3 regions of the Streptomyces sp. NPDC047117 genome follow, and region 3 is predicted to be linked to each of the others. Evidence: riboswitches for the same ligand, from Rfam matches in the RefSeq annotation. Region 3 holds a riboswitch; each other region holds the start of a gene.
What was found. A riboswitch is a leader RNA that binds a small molecule or an ion and turns the genes downstream of it on or off. The one in region 3 is predicted to bind cobalamin.
Positions count from the first base shown of each region.

Region 1: another riboswitch for cobalamin. It lies ahead of ABZ840_RS17045 (cobalamin biosynthesis protein); the one in region 3 lies ahead of metE (5-methyltetrahydropteroyltriglutamate--homocysteine S-methyltransferase).
Region 2: another riboswitch for cobalamin. It lies ahead of ABZ840_RS10890 (prenyltransferase/squalene oxidase repeat-containing protein); the one in region 3 lies ahead of metE (5-methyltetrahydropteroyltriglutamate--homocysteine S-methyltransferase).

Region 1 is NZ_JBEYUN010000008.1:50,348-59,979, forward strand. Features, by position in the region: gene ABZ840_RS17010 (VOC family protein) at 110-535, shown strand; gene ABZ840_RS17015 (hypothetical protein) at 595-2,283, opposite strand; gene ABZ840_RS17020 (alpha/beta hydrolase) at 2,511-3,638, opposite strand; gene ABZ840_RS17025 (class II aldolase/adducin family protein) at 3,744-4,415, opposite strand; gene ABZ840_RS17030 (lysozyme) at 4,633-5,469, shown strand; gene ABZ840_RS17035 (inorganic phosphate transporter) at 5,652-6,911, shown strand; gene ABZ840_RS17040 (hypothetical protein) at 6,943-7,191, shown strand; cobalamin riboswitch at 7,370-7,504, shown strand; gene ABZ840_RS17045 (cobalamin biosynthesis protein) at 7,658-8,626, shown strand; gene ABZ840_RS17050 (cobyric acid synthase) at 8,623-9,632, shown strand, end outside.
Region 2 is NZ_JBEYUN010000005.1:30,844-40,475, forward strand. Features, by position in the region: gene lanKC (class III lanthionine synthetase LanKC) at 1-1,692, opposite strand, end outside; gene ABZ840_RS10875 (ferredoxin) at 1,835-2,068, opposite strand; gene ABZ840_RS10880 (aldehyde dehydrogenase) at 2,072-3,523, opposite strand; gene ABZ840_RS10885 (MBL fold metallo-hydrolase) at 3,672-4,709, shown strand; cobalamin riboswitch at 4,790-4,930, shown strand; gene ABZ840_RS10890 (prenyltransferase/squalene oxidase repeat-containing protein) at 5,123-6,415, shown strand; gene ABZ840_RS10895 (SCO2322 family protein) at 6,412-7,101, shown strand; gene ABZ840_RS10900 (CbiQ family ECF transporter T component) at 7,098-8,336, shown strand; gene ABZ840_RS10905 (ATP-binding cassette domain-containing protein) at 8,333-9,632, shown strand, end outside.
Region 3 is NZ_JBEYUN010000003.1:43,413-53,044, reverse strand. Features, by position in the region: gene ABZ840_RS06190 (VOC family protein) at 1-169, opposite strand, end outside; gene ABZ840_RS06185 (GNAT family N-acetyltransferase) at 336-971, shown strand; gene ABZ840_RS06180 (short-chain fatty acyl-CoA regulator family protein) at 1,039-2,448, opposite strand; gene aceA (isocitrate lyase) at 2,875-4,158, shown strand; partial or broken gene aceB (malate synthase A) at 4,254-5,851, shown strand; partial or broken gene ABZ840_RS06165 (3-hydroxyacyl-CoA dehydrogenase family protein) at 5,848-6,455, shown strand; cobalamin riboswitch at 6,674-6,893, shown strand; gene metE (5-methyltetrahydropteroyltriglutamate--homocysteine S-methyltransferase) at 7,058-9,376, shown strand; gene ABZ840_RS06155 (enoyl-CoA hydratase) at 9,451-9,632, opposite strand, start outside.

The DNA.
Region 1 (9,632 bases), on a different contig from region 3:
GCACGGCGCCCTCGGGGCAGGGGGTACTCCCAGGTCACATGGCGTTGTCGGACCCCACTGGCAGACTGATGTGAGTCAGGCCACACCGGCTCGCGAAGGGACCGAGACCATGTCCGCCACCCCGTCCCCCTCGATCTGTCCGACCCTGCTCTACCGCGATCCCAAGGCCGCGATCGAGCTCCTGACGGCCGCCTTCGGCTTCACCCGCGGCGCGCTGTACGAGGACGAGTCCGGCACCGTGCTGCACGCCGAACTGTCCTACGGCAACGGCACGGTCATGCTCGGCGCGAAGGGCCGCGGCGGCGTCTTCGCCGAGGCCATGGGTGACGCCGGGCCGACCGGGGTCTACGTCGCCGTGGCCGACGTCGACGCTCATCACCGGCGGGCCGCGGCGGCCGGCGCGGAGATCCTCGTGCCGCCCACCGACCAGGACTACGGCTCACGCGACTACATGGCGCGGGACGAGGAGGGCAACATCTGGAGCTTCGGCACGTACGCCCCGACGACCACGGAGGCCGACGGCACGGGCGCCTGAGCCGCGCCCGCCCGGCGCGGAGCCGGGGAGCGCGGCCGGTCGGCCGTCCGGGCCGGCGGTCAGGCGCCGCCGGTGTGGACCTGGAACGCCGCGCGGCGGACGGCCTTGGCGAGCGCCGGGTCCGGATGCGCCGCGGCCAGCGCCACGAGGACCTGGACGGTGCGCGGGTGCCCGACGGCGCGCACCTCCTCCAGGAGGCGCGGCACGGAGCCCTGCACGGCGGAGTCCAGGTGGCGTACGAGCAGCCGGCTCTCGCCGTGGTCGGCGACGGCGGCCGCGGTGTCCACCCAGAGCCAGGTGGACTCCTCACGGGTGAGCACGTCCGGCGCGGTCTCGGGGTCGCCCCCTTCGTGCTCCACCAGCCACAGCAGGGCGTAGGGGCGCAGCGCCGCCTCGGAGGCGGCGGCCCGTACGGCGGGCTCGGCCGGCGCGCCGACCGTGCGCAGCGCTTCGAAGGCGAGCCCGCGCAGCAGGGCGTCCTCGCCGCGGGCGACCGCCAGCAGCTCCTCGACCGCGCTGCCGGCGGAGCGCGCGGCCAGCCATGCCCGGTACTCCGCCCGGGCGGGGCCGGGGGTCAGCCGCGCGCAGCCGCGCAGCATCGCCTCGGCGGACTGCTCGATGTTGCCGGCGGGGCTCTGCGCGGCCACGCAGATCTGCTCCAGCTTGACCCAGACCGCCCAGCTGCCGAGCGGGGTGAGCCGGGCCTGCCGCTCACCGGCCGGTTCGCCGCCGCGCAGCAGTGCGGCGGCGTCCGCGGCACCGCGCGTACGGGTGCCGCCGCCCGGTACGACCAGCGCGCCGACCGCGGCCAGCGCCTCCAGCGCCCAGTCCAGCAGGGACGCGGACGACGCCCCCGCGCCGTCGCCGGCGTCGGCCGTGCCGTCCGGGCCGCCGGGAGCCGGCCGGCCGTGCGCCCGGTCAGTGGTCTGGCCACCGGCATCCGGGGCGGCGCCGCCCTCGGCCGCGGGGGCGGGGGTGCCGTCCTCGGCCGCCGCGATCGAGGCGTCGGCCCCGTCCGCCCCGCCGGGCTCAGCGTCCTGTCCGGACGCCGGGACCGGTACCGGGCCCGTCGTGGCGCCTGGACCCTCCGCCGACGGCTCGCTGCGGACCGCGCGCTCGTACGGCACCTCGCAGCGCTCCGTGCGGAGTTCGGCGATCCGCTGGTCGAGGAGCTCCAGGAGGTCGGCCACCTCGACCGGGCCCGCCGAGAGATAGAGCAGCGACAGCACCTGCGGCAGCGCCTCGATCACCTCGGCGACCGCCCCGGGGCCGACGTCCGCGGGCGCGGGGAGCGCCAGCGACCAGGCGTCGAAGAGCGCGACCCAGCCGCGCAGCGCGGCGGAGTCGTCCCGGTCCCAGGCGCGCAGCCGCCAGCCGGGGCGGGCCACGCCCCCGTGCAGTTCGATGAGGCCGGCGAGCCGGGCCCGGTCCCAGTCGGCCCGGACCTGCTGCGGCGTCAGTTCCAGTGCCGCGGCTGCCTGCTCGGCCGCGGCATCCGGCAGCGAGCCGTCGGCGGCGGCGCGCGCGCCGGTGCCCTCGCCCCGCTCGCGGGCGGCCCAGCGGGCCACCCGGACGGCGCCCGCCAGCGCGCCGCGTGCCATCCGGGCCAGCTCAGCGGGCGGCGGAGTGCCCTCGGGCGGCCGTGGCGCGGGCCTGGTGGTCCGCGTGCTCACCGCACGGCGGGCGGCGGCGATCGGTTGTCTGGGGACGAGGCGGAGCCGGGAGTCGCGCGGAGTACGGGACGTCACAGGAGCAGTCTTGCTCTTGTGGGCCCGAAAACCCAATCGGAAGTCCGCTTGCGTTCTCCGGAAGGGCTCTTCGTGCCCGATCCGCCCGCGATCGCCCCCTTCCCCGCGGCACCCCGTGCCACACCCCCGGCCCTCCGTGCCACGCCCCTGCACACACCGGGGAGACGCTCACCGGCGCCGCGCCGACGGCATCTGCCCCATTTACCTCAACAGCTTCAAAAAGGGGCCTACATCAACGGCGTCAGGAACCGGCGGAGCGTCTCTTCGTACTCCTCGGGCCCGGCGTTCCACATGGCGCCGTGCGGGGCGTCCCTGACGGTGTGCAGGCTGACCAGGTCCGGCCGGGCGGCCGCCAGGCGGCGGGAGGCGGACCACGGCGCGACGGTGTCGCCGGGGCCGTGGAGGATCAGCGTGGGGACGGAGAGCAGCGCCGGGTCGCACGCCTCGGCCAGCCGGTCGGAGTGCAGGCCCGTACTGCCCTCCGCGGCCCGTACCGCCAGCGGCAGCAGCGGACGCGGCACCCGCCGGGCCGCCGCCAGCGCCCGTACCGTCGCGCGCCAGTCCAGTACCGGCGAGTCCAGCACCAGTCCGGCGATCCGGTCCCGCAGCGCGGAGTGCGCCGCGGCATGCAGCGCCATCGCCGCGCCGGTGGACCAGCCGTGCAGGATCACCCGGCGCGCCCCGTACCGGAGGGCGTACCGGATCACCGCGTCCACGTCGCGCCACTCGGCGTCCCCGAGATGGGCCTTGCCGTCGGCGGTGCGCGGTGCGCCCTGGTCGTTGCGGTAGGCCGGGGCGAGCACCGGGAAGCGGTGGCGGTGCAGGAACGGCATGACGACCATCGGGTGCTCCCGGGTCGTGCCGAGGCCGTGCACCGTGATGACCCAGGTCTCCCGCTCGCCCGGCAGGAACCACGTGGGCAGCGCGCCCAGTTCGCCGGGCACGTCGACGTCGGCGCACTCCAGGCCGAGCGCGTCGGAGGGGTTGCCGAGGTACACCTGCGGGGTGAGCCACACGTGTGTGCCGCGCCCGAGGGTGCCGTGGGTGACCCGCTCCAGGCGCCGGACGACGGTGTCCGCCGCGTGCGGCGCGTCGTCGAGCACCGGGCCGACGACGGCGTGGCAGCCTCGGCCCGTCAGCCCGTACCGGCCCGGCCGCAGCGCGGACAGGCTGCGGGTGAGGGTGATCCGGTCGGCGGTGGTGGCGTGCACCGTGAGCCGCCCGTCGCCCGGCAACGGCCGGTCGGGGGCGGGCCGCAGGGCGACGTCGCTGGCGTACCGGCCGGCCGCGAGCGCGGCCGCACCGGTACCGATCACAGTGGTGACGGCCGCTGCCGCCGCGGTACCCAGGCGCACCCTCCCCAGTCTGGGGAGCGCCGCGGCCCGTGGCCAGTGGGCCCGCGCGCCCGAGTGACGGAACGGGTCGGCAGTGATCAGAGGGGCGGCGTGCCGTCGCGCGGGTCAGCTCCGCTGTCCGTACCCCCGCAGCCGTTCGGCCACCTCGGCCAGCTGGCCGTCGGAGAGCAGGGACGGCGTGCGCCCGGGGACGGAGGCGGCGGTGAGCCAGAGCCGGCACATCCATTCCAGCTGCGCCGTGCGGTCGTACGCCTGGTCGAGGGTGTCGCCGTAGGTGAGCGTCCCGTGGTTCTGCAGCAGCACGCCCGTGCGGTCGCGCAGCGCGTGCAGCATGTTGTCGGCCAACTCCTGGCTGCCGTACGTCGCGTAGGGGGCGACCCGGACGGTACCCCCGAGGGCCGCGGTCATGTAGTGCACCGGCGGGAGTTCCGGGACCAGTGTGGACACCGCGGTGGCGTGCACCGCGTGGGTGTGGACGACAGCGGAGGCGCCGGTGTGGCGGTACACCGCGAGGTGCATCGGCAGCTCGCTCGTCGGCCTCAGCTCACCGGCCACCTGCCGCCCGTCCGCCGGGTCCACCGCCACCAGGTCGCCCGGGCCCAGCCGGTCGTACGGGACGCCGCTTGGCGTGACGAGCACGAGCCCGCCGGCGCGCACCGACACATTGCCCGACGTGCCGACCACCAGTCCGTCCGTCACCGTGCGCCGCGCGGCGGCCACCAGCGCCGCCCACGCCTCCGCCACCTCTTCCGCCGGTCCCGGCCCGCGATCCGTCATACCGCCCCACTCCCTCCTGGAATCCCCCGCGCTGCGGACGGTACCGGGGGTACCCCGCGCAGCCGGCGCACTGTAAGGCGGACCATTCCCCTTCGGTATCCCGCAAAGCGGAGCATTTCGGCTTTGGCCAGTGATTGGCCGGAGCTGATCCGGCATCTCGGGATCTTCCCCTAGCCTCAGGATGATTTGTCATGCACGTCGCCATCCGGGGGGAATCATGGCTCGTGACCGCAAAACGACCTCCAATACCCGTACCAGCGACCCGGCACCCAGCGACCCGACACCCAGCGACCCGACACCCGGCGCGCCGCGCCGGCGGCGCCGTCCGGCCTCCGTCGCCGCCGCAACGGCCCTCGCGCTGGCCACGCTGGCCGGCACGGCGCTGACCGGGCTCGCCACCGCGAGCCCCGCTGCGGCGGCCGGCGTGCCGCACGGCCACGACGTCTCCTCGCACCAGAAGAAGGTCGACTGGAACAAGGCCCGCGCGAAGGGCGCGCGCTTCGTCTACGTCAAGGCCAGCGAGTCGACCGACTACACCAATCCCTACTTCGGCCAGCAGTACGACGGCGCCCGCGGGGCCGGCCTGCTGCGCGGCGCGTACCACTTCGCGGTGCCCAACCAGTCCTCCGGCGCGGCCCAGGCCCGGTACTTCCTGCGCAACGGCGGCGGCTGGACGGCGGACGGCTGGACGCTGCCGCCGGCCCTGGACATCGAGCACAACCCGTACAGCAAGAAGCACAAGTGCTACGGCGTGAGCAAGAAGAGGATGGTCGCCTGGATCTGGGACTTCAGCGACGAGATCAAGCGGCAGACCGGGCGCCGGCCGGTGATCTACACGACCACCCGCTGGTGGAACACCTGCACCGGCGGCAGCGGCGCCTTCGCGCAGAGCCATCCGCTGTGGCTGGCATCCTGGCACGGCAAGCCCGGGAAGCTGCCGACAGGGTGGTCCTTCCTGAGCATCTGGCAGTACTCGAACAAGGGCGCGCTGCCGGGCGATCAGAACGCCTGGAACGGCTCCTACGGACAGCTCCGCAGGTTCGCCGGCGGCTAGACCGGAGCGGCGCCACAAGCACCTCAAGGGCACCGCGGAATGAACCACAAGTGACGGGTGAGACGCCTCCGCACGAAAACGGCGGGGGCGTCACCACCAGGCCCGTTGTCGTTCATCTTCCGTTCACCCACTCTCCGTACGGTCGCTCGCGTCACTGACCATCGAACTGATTGCCTGGGTGAATGGAACACATCACGCTTCTCATCGGGATCGTGATCGTCACGGCCTTGGTGTTCGACTTCACGAACGGCTTCCACGACACGGCCAACGCCATGGCCACCACCATCTCCACCGGGGCGCTGAAGCCCAAGACCGCGGTGGCGATGTCGGCGGTACTGAATCTCGTCGGCGCGTTCCTCTCCGTGGAGGTCGCCAAGACCATTTCCGGCGGAATCATCGACGAAGGCGCCGGCATCAGACCAGAGGTGATCTTCGCCGGCCTCGTCGGTGCCATCGTCTGGAACCTCCTGACCTGGCTCGCCGGTCTCCCCTCCAGCTCCTCGCACGCCCTCTTCGGCGGCCTGATCGGCGCGACCCTGGTGTCCGTCGGCATGAGCGGGGTCAACGGGGACGCCGTCGTGATGAAGGTCCTCATCCCGGCCGTGGCCGCGCCGATCGTCGCGGGTCTCGCCGCGACCTTCGCCACCCGGCTCACCTACCGGCTGGCCCGCAACCGCGCCGAGCAGGACACCGCGAAGGGCTACCGCGCCGGGCAGATCGCCTCGGCCGCTCTGGTCTCCCTCGCCCACGGCACCAACGACGCCCAGAAGACGATGGGCGTCATCACCCTCGCGCTGATCACCGGCGGCGCGCTCGCCCCGCAGGCCGACCCGCCGATGTGGGTCATCGCCTCGGCCGGCCTCGCCATCGCCCTCGGCACGTACCTGGGCGGCTGGCGGATCATCCGCACGATGGGCAAGGGCATCACCGACATCCAGCCGCCGCAGGGCTTCGCCGCCCAGACCGGCGCCGCCGTCACGATCCTGGCCTCCTCGCACCTCGGCTTCGCGCTCTCCACCACCCAGGTCTGCTCCGGGTCGGTCATGGGCTCGGGCCTGGGCAAGAAGGGCGGCGTGGTGCGCTGGTCGACCGCGGGCCGCATGGTGATCGCCTGGGGTCTGACCCTGCCGGCCGCCGGTCTGGTCGCCGCGGGCGCCGCCTTCCTGGCGGGCCAGGGCACCTGGGGCGTCACCACCGTCGCCGTGCTGGGCCTCGCGATCTGCGGTGCCATCTGGGCCGCCTCGCGCCGCAAGCCGGTGGACCACAGCAACGTCAACGACGTGGACCCCGTCGAGTCCGCAGCGCCGGCCGGTGTCGTCACCACCGCGCTCCAGTCGGTCTCCCCGCCGCCCGCGGGCGCGACCACGGCCGGAGCCGGCACCATCGACGGCATCCCGGCGCAGTCCGCCAAGCGCTCCCCCGCCACCACAGCCGTCCGCTGACCGCGGCCGCTCGCGTTAAGGAAACGACGCCATGAACATCGACTGGGCTGCGCTCGGCCAGGTCTTCGGCACCACGCTCGTGGTGACCGTCGGCATGGTGGGCCTGTTCACCCTGGGCATCGTGGGGACGTCCCGCAAGACCGCGCAGGAGGGCGAGGCGGGCACCACCGCGGTCGCCGCCGGCGGCTCCTCGGCCGTCGCCCGCGCCGGCGGGTACGCCTGCTTCGCGCTCTGCCTCGCGGCCGTCGGCTACGGCATCTTCTTGATCGTCGCCGGCTGACCCCGCACCGCACCCGAAGGCGCCCGGCGCCGCGTACTCCGCGGCCGCCGGGCGCCTTTGCGCGTCCCCGGCCTGTGGTGTCGGCCACACGGTCTGCCATACGCCTGCGTCGCAGGTCAAGGGTGAGTTGACGGCATTCGCGGCACGTGGTGGACTGCCCGGTGCCATTCGGCGACAGATGAGGAAGTCCGGTGAGAATCCGGCGCGGTCCCGCCACTGTCACCGGGGAGCGCTCCTCCAGAAGAAGCCACGGCCCGCCACAGGCACGGGCTGGAAGGCCGGGGGAAGCGTCGATCCGGGAGCCAGGAGACTCTCGTCGCCGGTCACGTCGAACCAGGGCGCGGACCCTGAGTGAGGACACACGCCATGCCGGGCTCCGAGCCGAGACCCCTGCCCTCCGCCGTACGCCCGGCACGCGACCGCGGCCGGCCGTTCCGCCGAGGCACGACGGCGGGCTGATCCGACGATGCGTGCCGAACACGCCACCTATGCGTGCGGCGCGGCTCTGGGCTTTCTCGGCGACCTGGCCGTGGGCGATCCCCGCCGCGGTCACCCGGTGGCCGCCTTCGGGCGGGCAGCGGCCGCCGTGGAGCGCGGGCTGTGGCGCGACCACCGCGGATACGGCGCGGCGCACACCGCGCTGTGCGCCGGTGGAGCTGCCCTGGGCGCCGCCCTGCTCTCCCGTTCCGTACGCCGCTGCGCTCCCGCCCGCGTCGCGCTGACCGCCGCCGCCACCTGGGCCGTGCTGGGCGGTACGACGCTGGGCCGCGAGGCGCGCGCCATCGGCGGCGCGCTGGAGGCCGGCGACCTCGACGTGGCACGCGAGCGGCTGCCGCACCTGTGCGGCCGCGACCCGCAGGCGCTGGACGGGCCGCAGATGGCCCGCGCCGTCGTGGAGTCCGTCGCCGAGAACACCTCCGACGCGGTCGTGGGCGCGCTGGTCTGGGGCGCCGTCGGCGGCGTGCCGGGCCTGGTCGCCTTCCGCGCGGTGAACACGCTGGACGCGATGGTGGGGCACAAGTCCGACCGCTACCGCCGGTACGGCTGGGCCTCGGCCCGGCTGGACGACGTGGCGGGCTGGCCCGGGGCGCGGCTGACCGCCCTGCTGGCCACCGTCGCCGGGCCCGATCCGCGCGGCGCGTGGCGCGCCTGGCGGGCCGACGGCAAGCGGCACCCGAGCCCGAACGCGGGCCCGGTGGAGGCCTCGTTCGCGGGCGCGCTCGGTGTACGGCTGGGCGGCACGCTCGCGTACGCGGGGCGGGTCGAGCACCGACCGGTGCTCAACGACGGTGCCCGCGCGGTCGAGGGGGTCGACATCGCGCGTGCGGTGCGCCTCTCGCGCCGGGTGAGCGCGCTGGCGCTGGCGACGACGGTCGGGGCGCGGATCGCCGTGGGCGCGGTGCGCGCGGCACGAAGGACGAGGAGGCCGCGGTGAGCGGAGCGCGGGAAAGGCTCGGCGGCGGACTGCTGGTCGCGGGGACGACGTCGGACGCGGGCAAGAGCGTGGTGACGGCGGGCATCTGCCGCTGGCTGGCGCGCAAGGGCGTCAAGGTGGCGCCCTTCAAGGCCCAGAACATGTCGCTCAATTCGTATGTGACGCGCGAGGGCGCGGAGATCGGGCGGGCGCAGGCCATGCAGGCCGCCGCGGCCCGCGTCGAGCCGACCGCGCTGATGAATCCGGTGCTGCTCAAGCCCGGCAGCGACCGCAGCAGCCAGGTCGTGCTGCTGGGCAAGCCGGTGGGCGAGCTGAGCGCCCGTGGGTACCACCAGGGACGGCAGGAGAAGCTGCTCGGCACGGTCACCGACTGCCTGACCGAGCTGCGCCGTACGCACGACGCGGTGATCTGCGAGGGCGCGGGCAGCCCGGCCGAGATCAACCTGCGCCGGACCGACATCGTGAACATGGGGCTCGCGCGCGCCGCGGGCCTTCCCGTGGTCGTCGTCGGCGACATCGACCGCGGCGGGGTCTTCGCGTCCTTCTTCGGCACCACCGCGCTGCTCTCCGAGGCCGATCAGGCGCACCTCGCCGGGTACATGGTGAACAAGTTCCGCGGCGACGTGACGCTGCTGGAGCCGGGGCTGGACATGCTCAAGCAGCTGAGCGGCCGGCCGACGCTGGGCGTGCTGCCCTTCCGGCACGGGCTCGGCATCGACGAGGAGGACGGCCTGCGGGTGTCGCTCCGCGGCGCGGTGCGCGAGAGCACCGTCGCGGCGCCGCACGGCGACGACATCCTGCGGGTCGCCGTCGCGGCCGTGCCGCTGATGTCCAACTTCACCGACGTGGACGCGCTCGCCGCCGAACCGGGCGTCGTGGTGCGCTTCGTGGACCGCCCCGAGGAGCTGGCCGACGCCGACCTCGTCGTGCTGCCCGGCACCCGCGGAACCGTACGGGCGCTCCAGTGGCTGCGCGAGCGCGGGCTCGCGGACGCCATCGCGCGCCG
Region 2 (9,632 bases), on a different contig from region 3:
GTACAGGACACCGGCCGCTCCATGGGCGATGCCGAGTCCGCCGCCGTCGGCGAACTGGGCGACGTCGCCGGGGAACAGGCGGTCCGTGCGCTCGGGCGTGGCCGAGGCGAGGATGCCCCGGGCCATGGACTCGCGGCTGCGCGGCCAGTCGGCCGGGTCGCAGACGTACGGTTCGCGGGTGTCGACCGCGACGAGGTGGCGGGCCTGCGCGGGGCGCCGGATCCGTGCCTTGACGGGCTGGGGCGCGCAGATGGTGCGCACGGCTTCCTCCAGGAACCCGGGCGGTACGCCGGGGAATTCGCGGGCGATCGTCTCGGCCAGGTCGGTCGCCTTGTCCCGCTCGATCGCCAGCAGCTCCGTCATCGGCAGGAAGAGCGCGAGGCGCAGGCAGGCCAGCGCGTACCGGTCGATGTCGTAGCCGGTGCGGTCGCGGGGGACGGCGAAGGCCGGGTGGGCGAGGGAGTGCCGGGCCGGGTCGGCGACGTCGGTGGCGGCCTCCAGGTCCAGCAGGGTGACGCTCAGTTCGTCGGGCGCGACCATGACGTTGAACAGATGCAGGTCGTTGAGGACCAGGCCGCGGCGGTGCACCGCGGTGACGGCCTGCTCGACGGCGGCATGCATGCCCACCGCCCACTCCGTGTAGGAGGTCAGCGCCGCCGGCTCGGGGTCGGCGGCGAGCAGCGGATGCCGCTCGGTGAGGCAGGCGTGCAGCGTCTTGCCCGGGACGTGGTCCACGACCAGGAACCGGTGGTCGCCGACGGCGACCCAGTCGCGCACCTCCGGGGCCACGCCGAGGCCCGAGAGCCGCCGCAGCGCGGCGCGTTCGCGCTCCAGCCGGGTGACCGCGTCGGCCCCGTCGGCGGCGAGTCCGGCGTGCGGCCTGGCCTCCTTGAGGACCACCCGCTCCCCGGTGTCCCGGTCGCGGCCGAGGTAGACGCCGCCCCCGTTGGCGAAGCGCAGCGCCGATTCGACGGCGTACGGCAGGTCGGCGACGGTGGTGGCGTTGCGCGCCTTGAGGTGCGGGGCCAGGAAGCCCGGCAGCTCGGCCCACTCCGGCGGCCGGAAGGCCGGTTCGCAGCGGTCGGGCACCAGCCGGCCCTCGGCGTTCTCGATGGCGGGCACCAGCGCCCCGGTGCCGTCGACGCAGTGCCGCCGGGTGAACCCGCCGTACCGCACGTACAGCGGGCCGTCGTGCCACCGCAGGTCGCTGAGGATGTACGGGCCCGGCTCGCCGTCCAGCAGCGAGCCCAGCTCCTCCAGAATGCGGTGGCAGTCCTCGACGTCCGCCGGGTAGATGGTGGCGAATTTGCCGCCGGCCGTCCGGTCCGCGTATTTCGAATTCCGCAGCCGCAGCGGGCGCGGGCCCGGCACGAACTTGAACGGCACGGAATGGGCGACGCAGTAGTCCCAGACCTTGGAGGCAATCTTCTCCGCATTGTCCGGGCAGGCCGACACATGTACCTTCCACCCCTGTGCCGGCCTGCCCGGACGCGGGTTCCCCTCGCTGTCCACGGGATTCACGTGGAGCCAGTCCCCGGAGAGGAAACAGCGCCACCCTTCGGGGACTGCGCGCTGCGCCGCTTCGTACACCGCGCTGTCGTCGGCTGCGGCGTCCTCCCCGACGGACAAACGGTCCGGGGTTTCGTAGAAATACCTGCCGGCTAGGCAGTACACCTCGTACCGCTTGTCCATCGTCTCCCCCCTCGGCGGCGTGGAACAGAGATTTCCACGTACGGAGAGGGGCGGACAGTCACAGACGTCATGACGTCACCGTGAGGAACGCACGAGTAACCCTAAGTACGAACCAGCTGGTCGCACGGGTGTTCGCCTGGCGTTACTCCTCCGGCGGGAAGACAGCTTCCCCGGAGTCGGCCTCCGTAATCACGATCGCCTCGACGGGACAGCCCTCGGCCGCGGCCAGCACCGCCTCCCGGGCGTCCACCTCGTCCTTCACCGGGTGGGACTGGCGCGCCGAGTCCAGCCGGAACCCGTCCGGCGCGGTGCTCACGCACAGCCCCGAGCCGATGCAGACGCCGCGGTCCACCTCCACCTGCCACCGGGAACCCATGGCTCACGCCCCCGCCGGGAGATGGATCATCTTGTGCTCCAGGTACTCGCCGTACCCCTCGGGGCCGAACTCCCGCCCGATGCCGCTGTTCTTGTAGCCGCCGAACGGCCCGAGCATGTCGAGGCTGAAGGTGTTCACGGAGTACGTACCGGTGCGCACCCGGCGCGCCACCTCGATGCCGCGCTCGACGTCCGCCGTCCACACCGAGCCCGACAGGCCGTAGTCGGAGTCGTCGGCGATCCGCACCGCCTCCGCCTCGTCCTCGTACGGGAGCAGGCAGATCACCGGACCGAAGATCTCCTCGCGGGCGATGCGCATGCCGGGGGTGACGTCGCCGAAGAGGGTGGGCTCCACGTACCAGCCGGTCCCCTGGTCCGCCGGCCTGCCGCCGCCCGCGAGCACCTTGGCGCCCTCCTGCTGCCCGGCGGCGATGTACTCCAGCGAGCGGCGCCGCTGCCGCTCGGCGACCAGCGGGCCGACCTCGGTGGCCGCGTCCAGCGGGTCGCCGACCTTCAGCGCGGAGGCCGCCGCGGCGAACCGTTCGGCGATCTCGTCGTAGTGCGAGCGCGGCGCGAGGATGCGGGTCTGGGCCACGCAGGCCTGGCCGTTGATCATCCACGCGAAGGGCGTGATCCCGGCGACCGCCGCGTCCAGGTCGGCGTCCGGCAGGATCACCGCGGCCGACTTGCCGCCCAGCTCCAGCGTGACGCGGCTGAGGTTGCGGGCGGCCACCTCCATCACGCGCTTGCCGGCCGCGACCGAGCCGGTGAAGGACACCTTGTCCACGCCCGGATGCCCGACCAGGTACTCGCTGACCTCCCGGTCGGCCGGGAGGATGGACAACACCCCTTCGGGCAGCCCGGCTTCGGTGGCGATCTCCGCGAGCAGATACGCGTCCAGCGGCGTCTCCGGCGACACCTTCAGCACCGCCGAGCACCCGGCCAGCAGCGCGGGGGCGAGCTTGGCGGCGGCGGTGAACTGCGGGACGTTCCACGGCACCACGGCCGCGACCACACCCACCGGTTCACGGCGGATCAGCAGCGGCCCGAGCACGCCCTGCCGCCGCTCCTCGTACGCGAAGTCGCGGGCGACCGTGATCGCCGCGTCCCAGACCATCATCGCGGCCAGCGACTGCACCATGATCCCGGAGGTGTACGGGGTGCCGTTCTGCGCGCTGATGAGCCGCGCGAACTCCTCGCTGCGCACGGCGAACGCGTCCTTGATCCGCGTGACGACCGCGATCCGTTCCTCGAGCGGGGTGTGGGCCCACACTCCCGAGTCGAAGGACGCGCGCGCGGCCGTGACGGCCCGGTCCACGTCCTCCCGGGAGGCGTGCGGCACCCGGCCGATGACCTGCTCGGTGTGCGGGGAGACGACCTCGATGGTGTCCCGGCCGGCCGGATCGACCAGCTCACCACCTATGTAGAGCTGTCCGTGCTCGATCGGGCCAGTCATCGATCCAGTCATCGATTCCGCCTCCTGCGGGCCGCCGTTACCTGTCGCGTCACCGGAAAACTGATCTGACGCAGCATCAGAACTGATACCAGTTCTAGTTATAGTGGGCAATGCACGCGACGGCGTGCGGGCCGAGAGGGGCGATGGCATGCCGCACGTGATCGACCACCGGGGCGGGGTGTGGAGCATCGCCGTGCCCATACCGGACAACCCGCTGGGGCACACCCTCGTGCACCTGCTGGAGACGGACCGCGGTCCGGTGCTCATCGACACCGGCTGGGACGACCCGGACTCCTGGGACGCGCTCGCCGCCGGGCTCGCCGCCTGCGGCACCGCCGTCACCGACCTGCACGGCGTGCTCATCACCCACCACCACCCCGACCACCACGGCCTGTCGGCGCGGGTCAGGGAGGCTTCCGGCGCCTGGATCGCGATGCACGCCGCCGACGCCGCGGTCGTCCGGCGCACCCGCGAGGCCGAACCGGGCAGCTGGCTGGCGTACCTCATCGACAAGCTCGCCGCGGCGGGCGCGCCCGAGGAACACCTCGCGCCCCTGTACGCGGCCCGCGCCAAGGGGCGCACCCGCGCGCTCCCCGAGAATCGGCCCGCGCTCCCGGACCGCGAGATCGTCCCCGGCGAGCTGCTGGACCTCGCGGGGCGGCGGCTGCGGGCCGTCTGGACGCCGGGGCACACCCCGGGCCATGTCTGCCTGCACCTGGAGGAGGCACATCCGGCGGCGCACCCCGGGAACGGGCGCCTCTTCTCCGGCGACCACCTGCTGCCCGGCATCACCCCGCACGTCGGCCTGTACGAGGACCCGGACGACGTCACCGTCACTGATCCCCTTGGCGACTACCTCGACTCCCTGGAGCGGATCGGCCGGCTCGGCGCCGCCGAGGTGCTGCCCGCGCACCAGCACGCCTTCACCGGCGCGGCGGAGCGGGTCGCGGAGCTGCTCACCCACCACGAGGAGCGGCTCGGCGGCCTGCGCGCGCTGCTCGCCACGCCGCGTACCCCCTGGCAGCTCGCCGAGGCCATGGAGTGGAACCGCCCCTGGGAGCGGATCCCGTACGCCTCGCGCACCATCGCCCTCTCCGAGGCCGAGGCCCATCTGCGGCGCCTGGTGAAGCGGGGGCTGGCGGAGCCGGTGCCGGGCTCGGACCCGGTGACGTACCGGGCGGTGTGAGGCACCGGCCGTCCGGACGCGAGGGCGTACGGGCGGCCGTACGCATCCCGTACGTGCCGGGAGCCGGCCGCTACCCGCCGGTTAAAGTGTTGCGACAAGTTCATTCGTGCCCGACCGGGGGAAGCCGGTGGAAAACCGGCGCTGACCCGCAGCCGTGAGCCCTGGTGCGCACCCGCGCGCCGGAGCGAGCCGGAACACCCGGCGGGGCACACCCAAGGCTCCCGCGTGCCGCCGGCCGCCCTTCAGCGGCCGCCCGGCGCGCGGCACCGTCGAGGTATACGGAGCTGAGCCCGGTGCCACCGCGCCGCGCGCGAGTCGCGGACGTGGTGCGGCGGAGTGCGGCTGCGTGTCCCCCACGGCTGTGTGAGCCCCACCTCGCGCACCCCGCGAACCGACCGAGAGGCACCGACCCCATGGCCATCACGGCCCGCTCCCTCGCCGCCCCGGTGCGCCGCTGCGCCGCGGCCCTGGCCGCCGCCGTGCTGTGCGCGGCCGCTGCCCCCGCCGCGTTCGCCGACTCCCCCGCGCCCGGCGCTTCCCCGAAGCTCCCGAAGGGCCTGTACGGCAGCACGGACCCCAAGTACGACGGCGTCTGGCGGCAGTCGCTGGCGCTGCTGGCCCAGGACGCCACGGGCGTGCGCCCGGCGGACGAGGCAGTGGACTGGCTCGTGGGGCAGCAGTGCGCCGACGGCGCGTTCACCGCGTACCGCGCCGACCCTCCCCCAAGTTCTCGGCTCCGCTCGAACAGCGGGGACCCCCATCAGGACTGCGACGCGAAGACCCTGCGGGACACCAACCAGACGTCCGCCGCCGTCCAGGCGCTGGCCGCCGTCGGCGGGCACTCCGACGCGGTCCGCAAGGGCGTCTCCTGGCTGAAGTCCGCGCAGAACGACGACGGCGGCTGGGGCTCGGCGGCCGGTGCCGACAGCGACGCCAACTCCACCTCCGTCGTGATCGGCGCGCTGACCGCCACGGGTACGAAGGAGGCGGCGCTGCCGAAGAAGGACGGCAAGTCGCCGTACGACGCGCTGCTCGCCTTCCGCCTCGGCTGCGACGTCAAGAGGGCGGACCGCGGCGCGTTCGCGTTCCAGGCCAAGGACGGGAAGCTCGCGGCCAACGACGACGCGACGGCGGCCGCGGTGACCGGGGCCATGGGCAAGGGCTTCGTCGTCGAGCCCGGTGGGGACGCCGCGAAGAAGACGTCCTGCGAGGAAGCGGCCGAGGACGCGCAGGGTGCCGCGAGCGGCGGCGCCGATCACCTCGTCTCCGCCATGGCCGCGCACGGCCACCACCTGATGTCCGCCATGCCCGGCGCCGAGGACCAGCCGGACGTCGGCAACACCGCCGACGCCGTGGTCGCGCTCGCGGCCGCCGGCCGGCCCGACGACGCGAAGCAGCCGCTGGAGTGGCTCCGCGGCCACTCCGCCGCCTGGGCGAAGCAGAGCGGCCCGGCCGCCTACGCACAGCTGATCCTCGCCGCGCACGCCACCGGTGCCGACCCGCGCGCCTTCGGGGGCACGGACCTCGTGGCGAAGCTCAACGCGACCGGGCCGAAGCCGGCGGCGCAGCAGCACGCGCAGGGCCAGGAGGCCGAGCAGAAGGACGAGGGCGGCATCTCCGTGTGGTGGGTCGTGCTCGTCGGCCTCGCGGTGGGCGCGGGCATCGGCTTCCTGCTGAGCGGCCGCCGGAAGCAGAACCAGCTGTGAGGCACGCCGCCCGGATCGCACGCGGCGCCGGCGCCCTGGTCCTGGCCGGTACGGCCACGGGCCTGGCCGCCGGCCCCGCGCACGCCGACGAGTACCGCTACTGGTCCTTCTGGACGGCGGACGCGCCGGCGCGCGGCAAGAGCACCTGGTCGTACGCCACCGAAGGGCCCTCGACCGCCCGCCCCGAGGACGGCGGCGCGGTCGGCTTCCGCTTCACCGTCAGCGCCGACTCCGCGCGCGCCGCGACTCCGCGCGCGGCGGCCGACTTCGACGCGGTCTGCGGCGGCACGAAGGCGGCCGACGGCCGCAAGCGCGTCGCCGTCGTCGTCGACTTCGGCACGGCGGCGGACGCCCCCAAGGGCGAGACGCCGCCCGCCGCCCGCGAGAAGTGCGCGCGGGTCCCCGAGGACGCGAGCGCCGGTGAGGCCCTCGCCGCGGTCGCCGCACCGCTGCGGTACGACTCCAGTGCGCTGCTGTGCGCGATCTCCGGCTTCCCGGAGAAGGGCTGCGCCGAGCAGGCGGGCGGGTCCTCCAAGGAGGCCACCGGCTCCGCGGCGCCCGATGCCGGCGCGTCCGACGGGGACAGCGGCGCCGGCGGGCCGTCCGCCGGCCTGATCGGCGGCATCGCCGCGGTCGCCGTGCTCGGCGCCGCCGCGGTGTGGCAGGCCCGGCGTCGGCGCGGATGACGGCGCCCGGCCGGCTGCGCGCTCCCCTCGCCACCCGGGGGCGCACGCTGCACGCCGGCGCGTGGTGGCTGTGGGCGCTGGGCCTGGCGACGGCCGCGTCCCGCACCACCAACCCGCTCCTCCTCGGGCTGCTCGTCGGCGTCGCCGGGTACGTGGTGGCGGCCCGCCGCACCGACGCGCCGTGGGCCCGCTCCTACGGCGCCTTCGTCAAGCTCGGCCTCGTCGTGCTCGCCGTCCGGCTGGTCTTCGCCTTCGTGCTCGGCTCGCCCGTCCCCGGTACGCACACCCTGGTCACGCTCCCCGAAGTGCCGCTGCCCGACTGGGCGCGGGGCGTGCGGATCGGCGGCCGGGTCACCGCCGAGGGCATGGTCTTCGCGCTGTACGACGGGCTGAAGCTGGCCACGCTGCTGATCTGCGTGGGCGCCGCCAACGCGCTCGCCAACCCGGCCCGGCTCCTCAAGTCCCTGCCCGGCGCGCTCTACGAAGCGGGCGTCGCCGTCGTCGTGGCCATGACCTTCGCCCCGAACCTGGTCGCCGATGTCCAGCGACTGCGTGCCGCGCGCCGGCTCCGCGGCCGCTCCGACCGCGGCTTCAAGGCGCTGCTCCAGGTCGGCCTGCCGGTACTGGAAGGCGCGCTGGAGCGTTCGGTGGCGCTCGCGGCGGCGATGGACGCCCGCGGGTACGGCCGTACCGCACAGGTGCCGCGCGCCGTCCGGCACACCACCACGGCACTCACCCTCGGCGGCCTCCTCGGCATCTGCGCCGGTACGTACGGGCTGCTCGCGGCCCAGGGCGCCGGATACGGGCTGCCGGTGCTGGCCGCGGGGCTCGCCGCCGCGCTCGCCGGGCTGTGGCTCGGCGGCCGCCGCTCGGTCCGCACCCGCTACCGGCCCGACCGCTGGGGTCCGCGCGCCTGGCTGGTCGCGGGCTCCGGCGTGGCGGTGGCCGCGCTGATGATCTGGGCGAACTCCTACGCGCCCACGGCCCTGCACCCGCCGGCCGTGCCCCTGACCGCACCGGCACTCCCGCTCTGGCCCGCGCTGTCGGTCCTGGTGGGGCTGGTACCGGCGTTCGCCGCACCGGTACCGGCGGGTTCCCCCGGCCCGCCCGCCGAACGGCGCACGAAGCAGGCGGGGCCGCGCCCGGAGAGCGTGGAGGCGCGCCCGGACAGCGTGGCGCCGCACCCGGACAGCGCGACGGAGAACGTGCAGAACGCGAAGGAGAGGACGACGTGATCCGGTTCGAGCAGGTGTCGGTCACCTACGGGGACGCCGGCACGCCCGCCGTCCAGGGGATCGACCTGACCGTCCCCGAGGGCGAGCTCTGCCTACTGGTCGGCCCGTCCGGCGTCGGCAAGTCGACGGTACTGAACGCCGTCTCCGGCCTCGTACCGCACTTCACCGGCGGCACGCTGCACGGCCGGGTCACCGTCGACGGCCGCGACACCCGCACCCACCGGCCCCGCGAACTGGCCGACGTGGTCGGCACGGTGGGCCAGGACCCGCTGTCCCACTTCGTCACCGACACCGTCGAGGACGAGCTGGCGTACGGCATGGAGTCGCTCGGCCTCGCCCCCGACGTGATGCGCCGCCGCGTCGAGGAGACCCTCGACCTCCTCGGCCTCGCCGACCTCCGCGACCGCGCCATCACCACCCTCTCCGGCGGCCAGCAGCAGCGCGTCGCCATCGGCTCCGTCCTCACCACCCACCCCAAGGTGCTGGTCCTGGACGAGCCGACCTCGGCCCTGGACCCGGCCGCCGCCGAAGAGGTACTGGCCGTGCTCCAGCGGCTGGTCCACGACCTCGGCACCACCGTCCTGCTCGCCGAACACCGCCTGGAACGCGTCGTCCAGTACGCCGACCAGGTCATCCTGCTGCCCGCGCCCGGGGCCGCGCCGGTCATCGGCGAGCCCGCCGACATCATGGCGGTCTCCCCGGTCCACCCGCCGGTCGTCGCCCTCGGCCGGGCCGCCGGCTGGTCACCGCTGCCGCTGACCGTACGGGACGCCCGCCGCAAGGCCGGCGCGCTCCGCGAGCGGCTGGCCGGGCAGTCCCCGGCGTCCCCGGGCGCGGCGGCCGGCGCACCGCCCGTGCCGTCCGCCGCGGCGCCGGTCGCCGAGGCCGCCGGGCTGTCCGTACGCCGCGGCCGCATCGACGCGCTGCACCGCGTCGACCTGGCCGTACGCCCCGGCGAGACCGTCGCCCTGATGGGCCGCAACGGCGCGGGCAAGTCGACACTGCTGAACACCCTGGTCGGCCTGCACGAGCCGGCCGCCGGATCGGTCCGGGTGGGCGGCGCCGTGCCGCACCGCACCGGCCCGCGCGAGCTGCTCCGCCAGGTCGGCCTGGTGCCGCAGGAGCCGCGCGACCTGCTGTACGCGGACACCGTCGCCGCCGAGTGCGCGGCCGCGGACGCCGACGCGGGCGCTGCCCCCGGCAGCTGCCGCGCCCTGGTCACCCGGCTGCTTCCCGACGTCCCCGACGACACCCACCCCCGCGACCTCTCCGAAGGCCAGCGCCTCGCCCTGGCAC
Region 3 (9,632 bases):
CGTGTGCGGGCCGGTGCTCGACGTACACGTACCGGTGTTCCGCCAGCTCCCATACGGCTTCGGAGTCGTTCGGGAGGAACGCCGGCGGGGCGCCGAGCAGCCGCTCGTACCAGTCCAGCGCCGCCGCGTAGTCACTCACTGGGATGCCTGCGAAGAGGTCGACGGCCATGCCGCCATGCTAGGTCCACCGGCGCCCGGCATCGCGGCCCGACTCGCCCCCGTCGGTATGCGGTCGGCTTCGAGGACCGGGAATTCAGATGCCTGGGGCTGCGCGGAAGCGTAATGTGCCACCTCGGCCAGTGACCATTACTCGGTAAGTGATTCGGGAGGGCGTGATGGTTGCGGACATCGTCAGGACCTGGGTGGCGGGCTGGGCCGTGTCCCGGGGTACGCCTCCGCCGGTCGAGAAGCCCTGGGGGTTCTACATCTCGGTGGCCGACAGCCCCTCCGAGGCGGGACGCCATGTCCTGCCCAGAACCGAGGAGTCGTTGGTCCGCGACGCCGCCGCCTCGGTGTCCGAGCCGCGGACCTGGATGAAGATGCCGGCGGAGCCGGAGAACATCGAGCCGTGGATGTCCCGGGAGTGGGTGGTGGCCTGGGAGTCCACCGGACATCTGATGGCCGTTGACCTGGTCGCCACGCATCCGGTCGCGCCCGAGGGCTACACCGCGTCCGTGGAGACCGTCGGCGGCGTTACCTACGTCCGGGTGCTGGACACGGCGGGCGAGCAGGCCGCCAACGGGCAGCTGGCTGCCTTGGGGGAAGCCGTGGTCGTCGACCGCGTGGGGACCGCTGAAGCCCACCGGCGGCGCGGTCTGGGCGCCTTCGTGATGCGTACGCTCGCCGACCACGCCGTGGCGGAAGGGGCGGCCCTCGGCGTGCTCGGCGCGACCGACGCAGGGCGCGCGCTGTACGAATCGCTGGGCTGGAAGAAGCACGCGACGCTGGCGGAGTGCGTCTACCGGCCCTGAGGCCCGGCGCAGGCCGTACCAGCACATGATGGGCAGTGCGTGTGGGTCATCGAGCAGTGCGTGTGGGTCATCCCGCGGTGTCCGACACCGGATACGGTACGAACGTGGTGCTGTTCTGGTCGATCTGCAGGGCCCGGCCGAGGGGCGGGGCCGCGCGTTGGGGGCAGTCGAGGCGTTCGCAGACGCGGCAGCCCATGCCGATGGGGGTGGCGGCCGAGGCGTTGGCGAGGTCCAGCCCCGCCGAGTAGACGAGACGGTGGGCGTGCCGGATCTCGCAGCCCAGGCCGATGGCGTAGGTCTTGCCCGGTTCGCCCCAGCCGCCGCGGTGCCGGGTGACGGCGCGCGCCGTCCAGAGGTAGCGCTGGCCGTCGGGCATCTCCGCGACCTGGACGTGGATGCGGCCGGGGGCCGCGAACGCCTCGTAGACGTTCCACAGCGGGCAGGTGCCGCCCGCCCGGGAGAAGTGGAAGCCGGTCGCGGACTGCCGCTTGGACATGTTGCCGGCCCGGTCGACGCGGACGAAGGAGAAGGGAACGCCGCGCAGTCGCGGGCGCTGGAGTGTGCTCAGGCGATGGCAGACGGTCTCGTAGCCGAGACCGTAGCGGTCGGTGAGCCGCTCGATGTCGTAGCGCACCTCCTCGGCCGCCGCGTGGAAGGCGGAGTACGGGAGGATCAGCGCGGCGGCGAAGTAGTTGGCGATGCCGATGCGGGCCAGTGCGTGAGCGGGTGAGCCGGGCGGGAAGTCCTCGGCCGCCTGCCGGTCCAGGCCCTTGTCGTACTCCAGCAGGGCCAGTTGGGTCGCGAGGCGGAAGGCGCGCTGTCCGGGGCGCAGCCGGGTCGACAGGTGCAGGGTGCGGGTGGCCTCGTCGTAGTGGTGCAGGTGGCCTGCGGTGCCGGATGCGGCGAGGCGGACACCGTGCGTGTCGGCCAGCCGCGCTGTGAGCGCGCGGACGACGTCGCCGGTCCGGATGCCGATCTCCTCGGCGAGCCGCTCGGCCGCGAGGTCGGTGTCGTGCAGGTAGTTCTGGCGGCGGTAGAAGAAGTCCCGGATCTCTTCGTGCGGTGAGTGCGGCAGCGCGCGGCCGGTGTCGCGGCCGTCGGCGGCACCGGCCAGCCGTTCGGCCAGCGCCTGATTGCGGCGCCCCAGGTCGATCAGTACCTGTGCCACCGAGGGCATGCGTGAGGCCAGGTCGGCGAGGTCGGACGGGGACACCCGGGCGTCGGCGACCTCACCGGCCAGCGCCTCGCGCAGGTCCGCCAGCAGTCGGCTCGTGTCGCGCTCGGAGAAGAAGCCCGGGTCGATGCCGAACGTCTCGGTGAGCCGCAGCAGTACCGGGACGGTGAGCGGGCGGGAGTCGTGCTCCATCTGGTTCAGGTAGCTCGGGGAGATGCTCAGTGTGCGGGCGAGTTCCGCCTGGCTCATCCGGCGTTCCTCGCGCAGTCTCCGCAGCCGCGCCCCCGCGTAGGTCTTGCTCACCAGCGCTCCTCCTCCATGTGCGGAACGGTCACAGCGTACGGGGAAAGGTGCGCAGTGGGGCCTTCGCAAGGTTGGCAAAAGGCCGCGGGAAGATTCGCAAAGGTTGGCATGGCTCCACGCTTGTTGGCACTCAGTGCCAGTGCGAGAGTCGCAGTGCGGCCCACCGGAACCGACCGGCACCGCCTACAACCGGGACCCGATTACTGCTCTGACGTCGGTAATCCCGGCACTGTTGGCAGCCCGGACCGGCAGCATTGCTCACCAGTGCCTCCCCCGGTGACGGTGGGCCGCAATGCGCTTTGTGACACGAAGTGCCACTCGTACGAGTAGAACGTACGGGATTGGCAGACACAACAGACGGCAGACACAACAGACCGCACACACGACAGACCACAGACGCAACAGACCGAGGAGACGGTGACAGTCATGGCAGAGGCGAGGACGCAGGCGGCCGAGGAGCTCGCGCGGCGCTGGGCCACCGACCCCCGGTGGCAGGGCATCGAGCGCACCTACACCGCCGAGGACGTGGTCCGGCTCGCCGGCAGTGTCCGCGAGGAGCACACGCTCGCGCGGCGCGGTGCCGAGCGGCTGTGGCGGCAGCTGCACGAGAGCGACTACATCCATGCCCTGGGCGCGCTGACGGGTGGTCAGGCCGTGCAGCAGGTAAAGGCCGGCCTCCAGGCGATCTACCTGTCCGGCTGGCAGGTCGCCGCCGACGCCAACCTGGCCGGCCAGACCTACCCCGACCAGAGCCTCTACCCGGCGAACTCGGTGCCGCAGGTGGTGCGCCGGATCAACAACGCACTGCTGCGCGCCGACCAGATCGCCACTGCCGAGAACGCCGGGGACACAACGGACTGGCTCGCCCCGATCGTCGCCGACGCGGAGGCCGGCTTCGGCGGCCCGCTGAACGCCTTCGAGCTGACCAGGGCCATGATCGCGGCGGGTGCGGCCGGCATCCACTACGAGGACCAGCTCGCCTCCGAGAAGAAGTGCGGCCACCTGGGCGGCAAGGTCCTGGTGCCCACCTCCCAGCACGTCCGTACCCTCAACGCGGCCCGGCTGGCCGCCGACCTCGCCGACGTGCCCACCGTCATCGTCGCCCGCACCGACGCGCTCGCAGCCAACCTGATCACCAGCGATGTCGACGAGCGCGACGCCGAATTCCTGACGGGCGAGCGGACCGCCGAGGGCTTCCACCTGGTCCGCAACGGCATGGCTCCCGTCATCGCCCGCGGGCTCGCCTACGCCCCGTACGCCGACCTGATCTGGGTCGAGACCGGCACCCCGGACCTGGCGCAGGCCCGTGAGTTCGCCGAGGCGATCCACGCGCGGTACCCGGACCAGATGCTGGCCTACAACTGCTCGCCGTCCTTCAACTGGAAGGCCGCGCTGGACGACGACCAGATCGCCAAGTTCCAGCGGGAGCTGGGCGCGATGGGTTACAAGTTCCAGTTCATCACGCTGGCCGGCTTCCACTCGCTCAACCACGGCATGTTCGACCTGGCCCGCGGCTACGCCGAGCACGGCATGACCGCCTACGTCGACCTCCAGGAGAAGGAGTTCGCCGCGCAGGAGCACGGCTTCACCGCCGTCAAGCACCAGCGCGAGGTCGGCACCGGCTACTTCGACCTGGTCTCCACCGCCGTCAACCCCACCTCCTCCACCACCGCGCTGGCCGGCTCCACGGAGGCGGAGCAGTTCCGCTAGGCCGCCCCTCAGAGGTCGCCGTCCGGTCCGCCCGGCCGAGCGGGGGCCGGACAACCGTCCCCGTCCGCCCCCGCTCCCTCCCTCAGGAGAACCCGATGACCACCACCGCACCGCCCAACCACCGTGTCCGCGTCCTCGCCGCGCCCGGCGACCGCCACGACGAGATCCTCACGCCCGCGGCGCTGGACTTCGTCGGCCGGCTGGCCGCGGCGTTCGGCGGACGCCGCCGGGAGCTGATGAAGGAACGCCGCCGGCAGGCGCTCCGCCTCGCCAGCGGCTCCCCGCTGGACTTCCCCTGGTCACATCTGCCGTCCGGGCCGACCCCGACTGGCGGGTCGCACCGCCCGCGCCCGGCCTGACCGACCGCCGCGTCGAGATCACCGGCCCGCCCGAGCGCCGGATGGCGGTCAACGCGCTGAAGTCGGGGGCCCGGGTGTGGATGGCCGACTTCGAGGATGCCACCTCGCCCACCTGGGAAAACATCATCGGCGGCCAGGGCGCTCTGCTCGACGCCGTCCAGCGGCGCATCGACTTCACCACCCCCGACGGCAGGGAGTACCGGCTCGCCGCCGATGACCGGCTCGCCACCCTCGTGGTCCGGCCGCGCGGCTGGCACCTGGACGAGGCGCACCTGGAGTACGACGGAGCGCCGGTGCCCGCCGCACTCGTCGACTTCGGGCTGTACTTCTTCCACTGCGCGCAGCGCCAGATCGACGCCGGCCACGGCCCGTACTTCTACCTGCCGAAGCTGGAGAACCGCCACGAGGCACGGCTGTGGAACGACATCTTCATCACGGCACAGGAACTCCTGGGCATTCCGCGTGGCACGGTCCGCGCCACCGTGCTCATCGAGACGATCACCGCCGCGTTCGAGATGGAGGAGATCCTCTACGAACTGCGCGAGCACAGCTCGGGCCTCAACGCGGGCCGCTGGGACTACCTGTTCAGCCTCATCAAGACCTTCGGTCACCGCACCGACTTCCTGCTGCCGGACCGCGCGAAGGTGACGATGACCGCTCCGTTCATGCGCGCGTACACGGAGCTGTTGGTGCGCACCTGCCACCAGCGGGGCGCCCACGCGATCGGCGGCATGGCGGCGCAGGTGCCGGGCAAGGACCCTGCCGCCCGCGAAGCGGCGCTCGCCAAGGTGCGGCTGGACAAGGAGCGCGAGGCGGAGGACGGTTTCGACGGCTCCTGGGTCGCCCACCCCGGCCTCGTGCCGGTGTGCCGCGAGGCGTACGACGGTGTGCTGGGCGACCGGCCGCACCAGATCGACCGGACGCGGGACGACGTCGAGGTGACGGCGGCGCATCTGTTGTCCGTGCGCCGGATCAGCGAACGGCCCACGGCGGAAGGCGTGCGTACCAACATCGCGGTCGCCCTCCGCTACTTCGCCGCCTGGCTGCACGGCCGGGGCGCGGTCGCCGTGGACGGCCTCATGGAGGACGCGGCCACCGCCGAGATCGCCCGCGTCCAGATCTGGCAGTGGCTGCGGCACCGGGCCCTGGACCGGGAGACGGTCCTGCGGCTGCTCGACGAGGAAGTCGAGTCGCTCGGCGCCGAGTACCCGTGGGCGCCCGTCGACGAGGTGCGGGACTTGTTCGAACGTAACGCGCTGGCACGGGAGTTGCCGCTCTTCTTCACTCCGGACGCCTACGCCGCCCACCTCGTGCGCCGCGTGGAGCAGCCATGAGCGGGGACATCCGGCGGGTCGGGATCGTCGGCGGCGGGCAGATGGGCGCGGGCATCGCGGAGGTGTGCGCGCGGGCCGGGCTGGACACGGTGGTCTGCGAGGCCGACGCCACGGCGCGCCGACCGCGTAGTGGGACTGCACTTCTTCAACCCGGTGCCGGTGCTGCCCCTGATGGAAGTCGTGACCTCCCTGCACACGGCCCCGGAGACCGTCGCCGCCGTGGAGGCCTTCGCCACCGGCACGCTCGGCAGGACGGTCATCCACGCCAAGGACCGGGCAGGCTTCGTCGTCAAGGACCGGGCAGGCTTCGTCGTCACCGCGCCGCTCGTCCCCTACCTGCTGTCCGCGGTCCACATGGCGGAGTCCGGCTTCGCCACCGCCGCCGACATCGACACCGGCATGGAACTGGGCTGCGCCCACCCCATGGGTCCGCTCAGGCTCGCGTCTGATCGGGCTCGACACCGTCGCGTCGATCGCCGAATCGCTCTACGACGAGTTCAGGGAACCCCTTTACGCCCCTCCTCCGCTGCTCCAGCGGACGGTCGAGGCGGGGCTGCTGGGCCGCAAGTCCGGCCGGGGGTTCCACGTGTACGGCCGGGACTGAGCTCCCGGCACGACCGGGCGGAGGGTGCCCGGACCACCGGGCGGAGGGGCCCGGAACGCACCGCCGGCCGAGGGAACCGGCGAGTGCGCGCAGGAAACGGGCGGGAAGTGCGCGTGCGGTGCTTCCCGCCCGCTGCCCGTGTTCAGCACCGTGACCGTGTGTCTCAGCTCACCATCCGAATGACGGACGTGATCCGCCACGGAACGGGAGCGGCCCGTAGGGTGTTCGGTGCAGCTGGTTCGCCCCGCCCGCCAGGCGGGATGCGTCGCAAGAGGGAACCCGGTGGGAATCCGGGACTGCCCCGCAGCGGTGTGTGGGAACGACCGCCGTCATACGCACTGGGCCCGAGTGGGTCTGGGAAGCGACGGCCAGTAGATGTCCTCCTCGGTGAGGACGCGCCCATGAGTCCGAAGACCTGCCATCTGCCCGCGTGCGGACGACTCGTGCGCGGCATCCCGGTGACCTCGAGGGCGGGTCGGCGTTTCTTACCAGGCGGAAGCCGCGCATTGCCGCGCGAGGCCACACCCGCCCGGTGGGTCACCCCTTCGCGTTCTCGTCCCGTTGCCGGGATCTCAGGGATTCATCTCGCGAAGGAGATCTCCGTGACAGCGAAGTCCGCAGCCGCGGCAGCACGGGCCACCGTGTACGGCTACCCGCGCCAGGGCCAGAACCGGGAACTGAAGAAGGCGATCGAGGGGTACTGGAAGGGCCGCGTCACCGCTGACGCCCTCCGCGCCACCGCCGCCGAACTGCGCCGCACCAACTGGCAGCAGCTGGCCGACGCCGGCATCGACGAGGTCCCGACCGGCGACTTCTCGTACTACGACCACGTGCTGGACACCACCGTCATGGTGGGTGCGGTGCCCGGCCGCCACCGCGACGCCGTCGCAACGGACCGCCTCGACGGCTACTTCGCGATGGCGCGCGGTACGCGGGACGTCGCACCACTGGAGATGACCAAGTGGTTCGACACCAACTACCACTACCTGGTTCCCGAGCTGGGCCCGGACACGGTGTTCTCCGCCGACTCCGCCAAGCAGGTCGGCGAGCTGAAGGAGGCCGTCGCCCTGGGGCTGACGGCCCGTCCGGTCCTGGTCGGCCCGGTCACCTACCTGCTTCTCGCCAAGCCGGCGCCCGGCGTCGCCGCCGACTTCGACCCGCTGACGCTGCTGGACCGGCTGCTTCCCGTCTACGCCGAGATCCTCGCCGATCTGCGTGCCGCCGGCGCCGAGTGGGTCCAGCTGGACGAGCCCGCCCTCGTACAGGACCGCACCCCGGCCGAACTGAACGCCGCCGAGCGTGCCTACCGCGACCTCGGCGCCCTCACCGACCGCCCGAAGCTGCTGGCCGCCACCTACTTCGACCGCCTCGGCAACGCCCTGCCGGTGCTCGCGAAGACGCCCGTCGAGGGCCTCGCCCTGGACTTCACCGAGGCGGCCGCCGCCAACCTGGACGCCCTCGCCGCCGTCGGCGGGCTGCCCGGCAAGCGGCTGGTCGCCGGTGTCGTCAACGGCGGCAACATCTGGGTCAACGACCTGGAGACGTCGCTCGCCACGCTCGGCACGCTCCTCGGCCTGGCCGACCGCGTCGACGTGTCGGCCTCCTGCTCCCTGCTGCACGTCCCCCTCGACACGGCCCCCGAGCGCGACATCGCACCGCAGATCCTGCGCTGGCTCGCCTTCGCCCGCCAGAAGACCAACGAGATCGTCACCCTCGCCAAGGGTCTCGCCCAGGGCACCGACACGATCGCGGCCGAACTCGCCGCCAACCGCGCCGACCTGGCCTCCCGCGCCGGCTCCCCCATCACCCGCGACCCGGCCGTACGCGCCCGTACCGCGGCCGTCACGGAGGCCGACGGCCGACGCTCCCAGCCGTACGCCCAACGGGCCGCGGCACAGCGCGCCCACCTCGGTCTGCCCCTGCTGCCGACCACCACCATCGGCTCCTTCCCGCAGACCGGCGAGGTGCGCACCGCCCGCGCCGACCTGCGTGCGGGCCGGATCGACACGGCCGGCTACGAGGAGCGCATCAAGGCGGAGATCCAGGAGGTGATCTCCTTCCAGGAGAAGGCCGGCCTGGATGTCCTGGTGCACGGCGAGGCCGAACGCAACGACATGGTCCAGTACTTCGCCGAGCAGCTCACCGGCTACCTCGCGACGCAGCACGGCTGGGTCCAGTCCTACGGCACCCGCTACGTCCGGCCGCCGATCCTGGCCGGTGACCTCTCCCGTCCCGAGCCCATGACGGTGCGCTGGACGGAGTACGCCAGGTCGCTGACCGACCGCCCGGTCAAGGGCATGCTCACCGGCCCGGTCACCATGCTCGCCTGGTCCTTCGTCCGCGACGACCAGCCCCTCGCCGACACCGCCCGCCAGGTCGCGCTCGCGCTGCGCGACGAGGTGACCGACCTGGAGGCGGCGGGCACCTCCGTCATCCAGGTGGACGAGCCGGCGCTGCGCGAGACCCTGCCGCTGCGCGCCGCCGACCACCCCGCCTACCTGGCGTGGGCGACCGAGGCGTTCCGCCTCACCACCAGTGGGGTGCGCCCGGACACGCAGATCCACACGCACATGTGCTACGCGGAGTTCGGCGACATCGTCCAGGCCATCGACGACCTCGACGCCGATGTCATCAGCCTGGAGGCCGCCCGCTCCCACATGCAGGTAGCGCGCGAACTGGCCTCCCACGGCTACCCGCGGGAGGCCGGGCCCGGCGTGTACGACATCCACTCCCCGCGCGTGCCCAGCGCCGAGGAGGCGGCGGAGCTGCTCCGCACCGGCCTGGAGGCGATCCCCGCCGAGCGGCTGTGGGTCAACCCCGACTGCGGCCTGAAGACCCGCGGCTGGTCCGAGACCCGCGCCTCGCTGGAGAACCTGGTCGCCGCGGCCCGCACGGTCCGCGGCGAGCTGCCCGCGCACTGATTCCGGTGAACCGCTGAGGTGTCCTCCCGGACGGACGTACTTCGGTACGCCCGTCCGGGAGGCCTGAGGATGCGTCAGCGGTGGCGGAACTCCGGTGGCCGTTTGTCGGCGAAGGCGCTCATGCCCTCCTTCTGGTCGGCGGTGGCGAACACCGCGTGGAAGAGGCGGCGTTCGAAGCGGACGCCCTCGGCGAGCGTCGTCTCGAAGGCCCGGCCGACCGCCTCCTTCGCCATCATCGCCACCGGCAGCGACATGC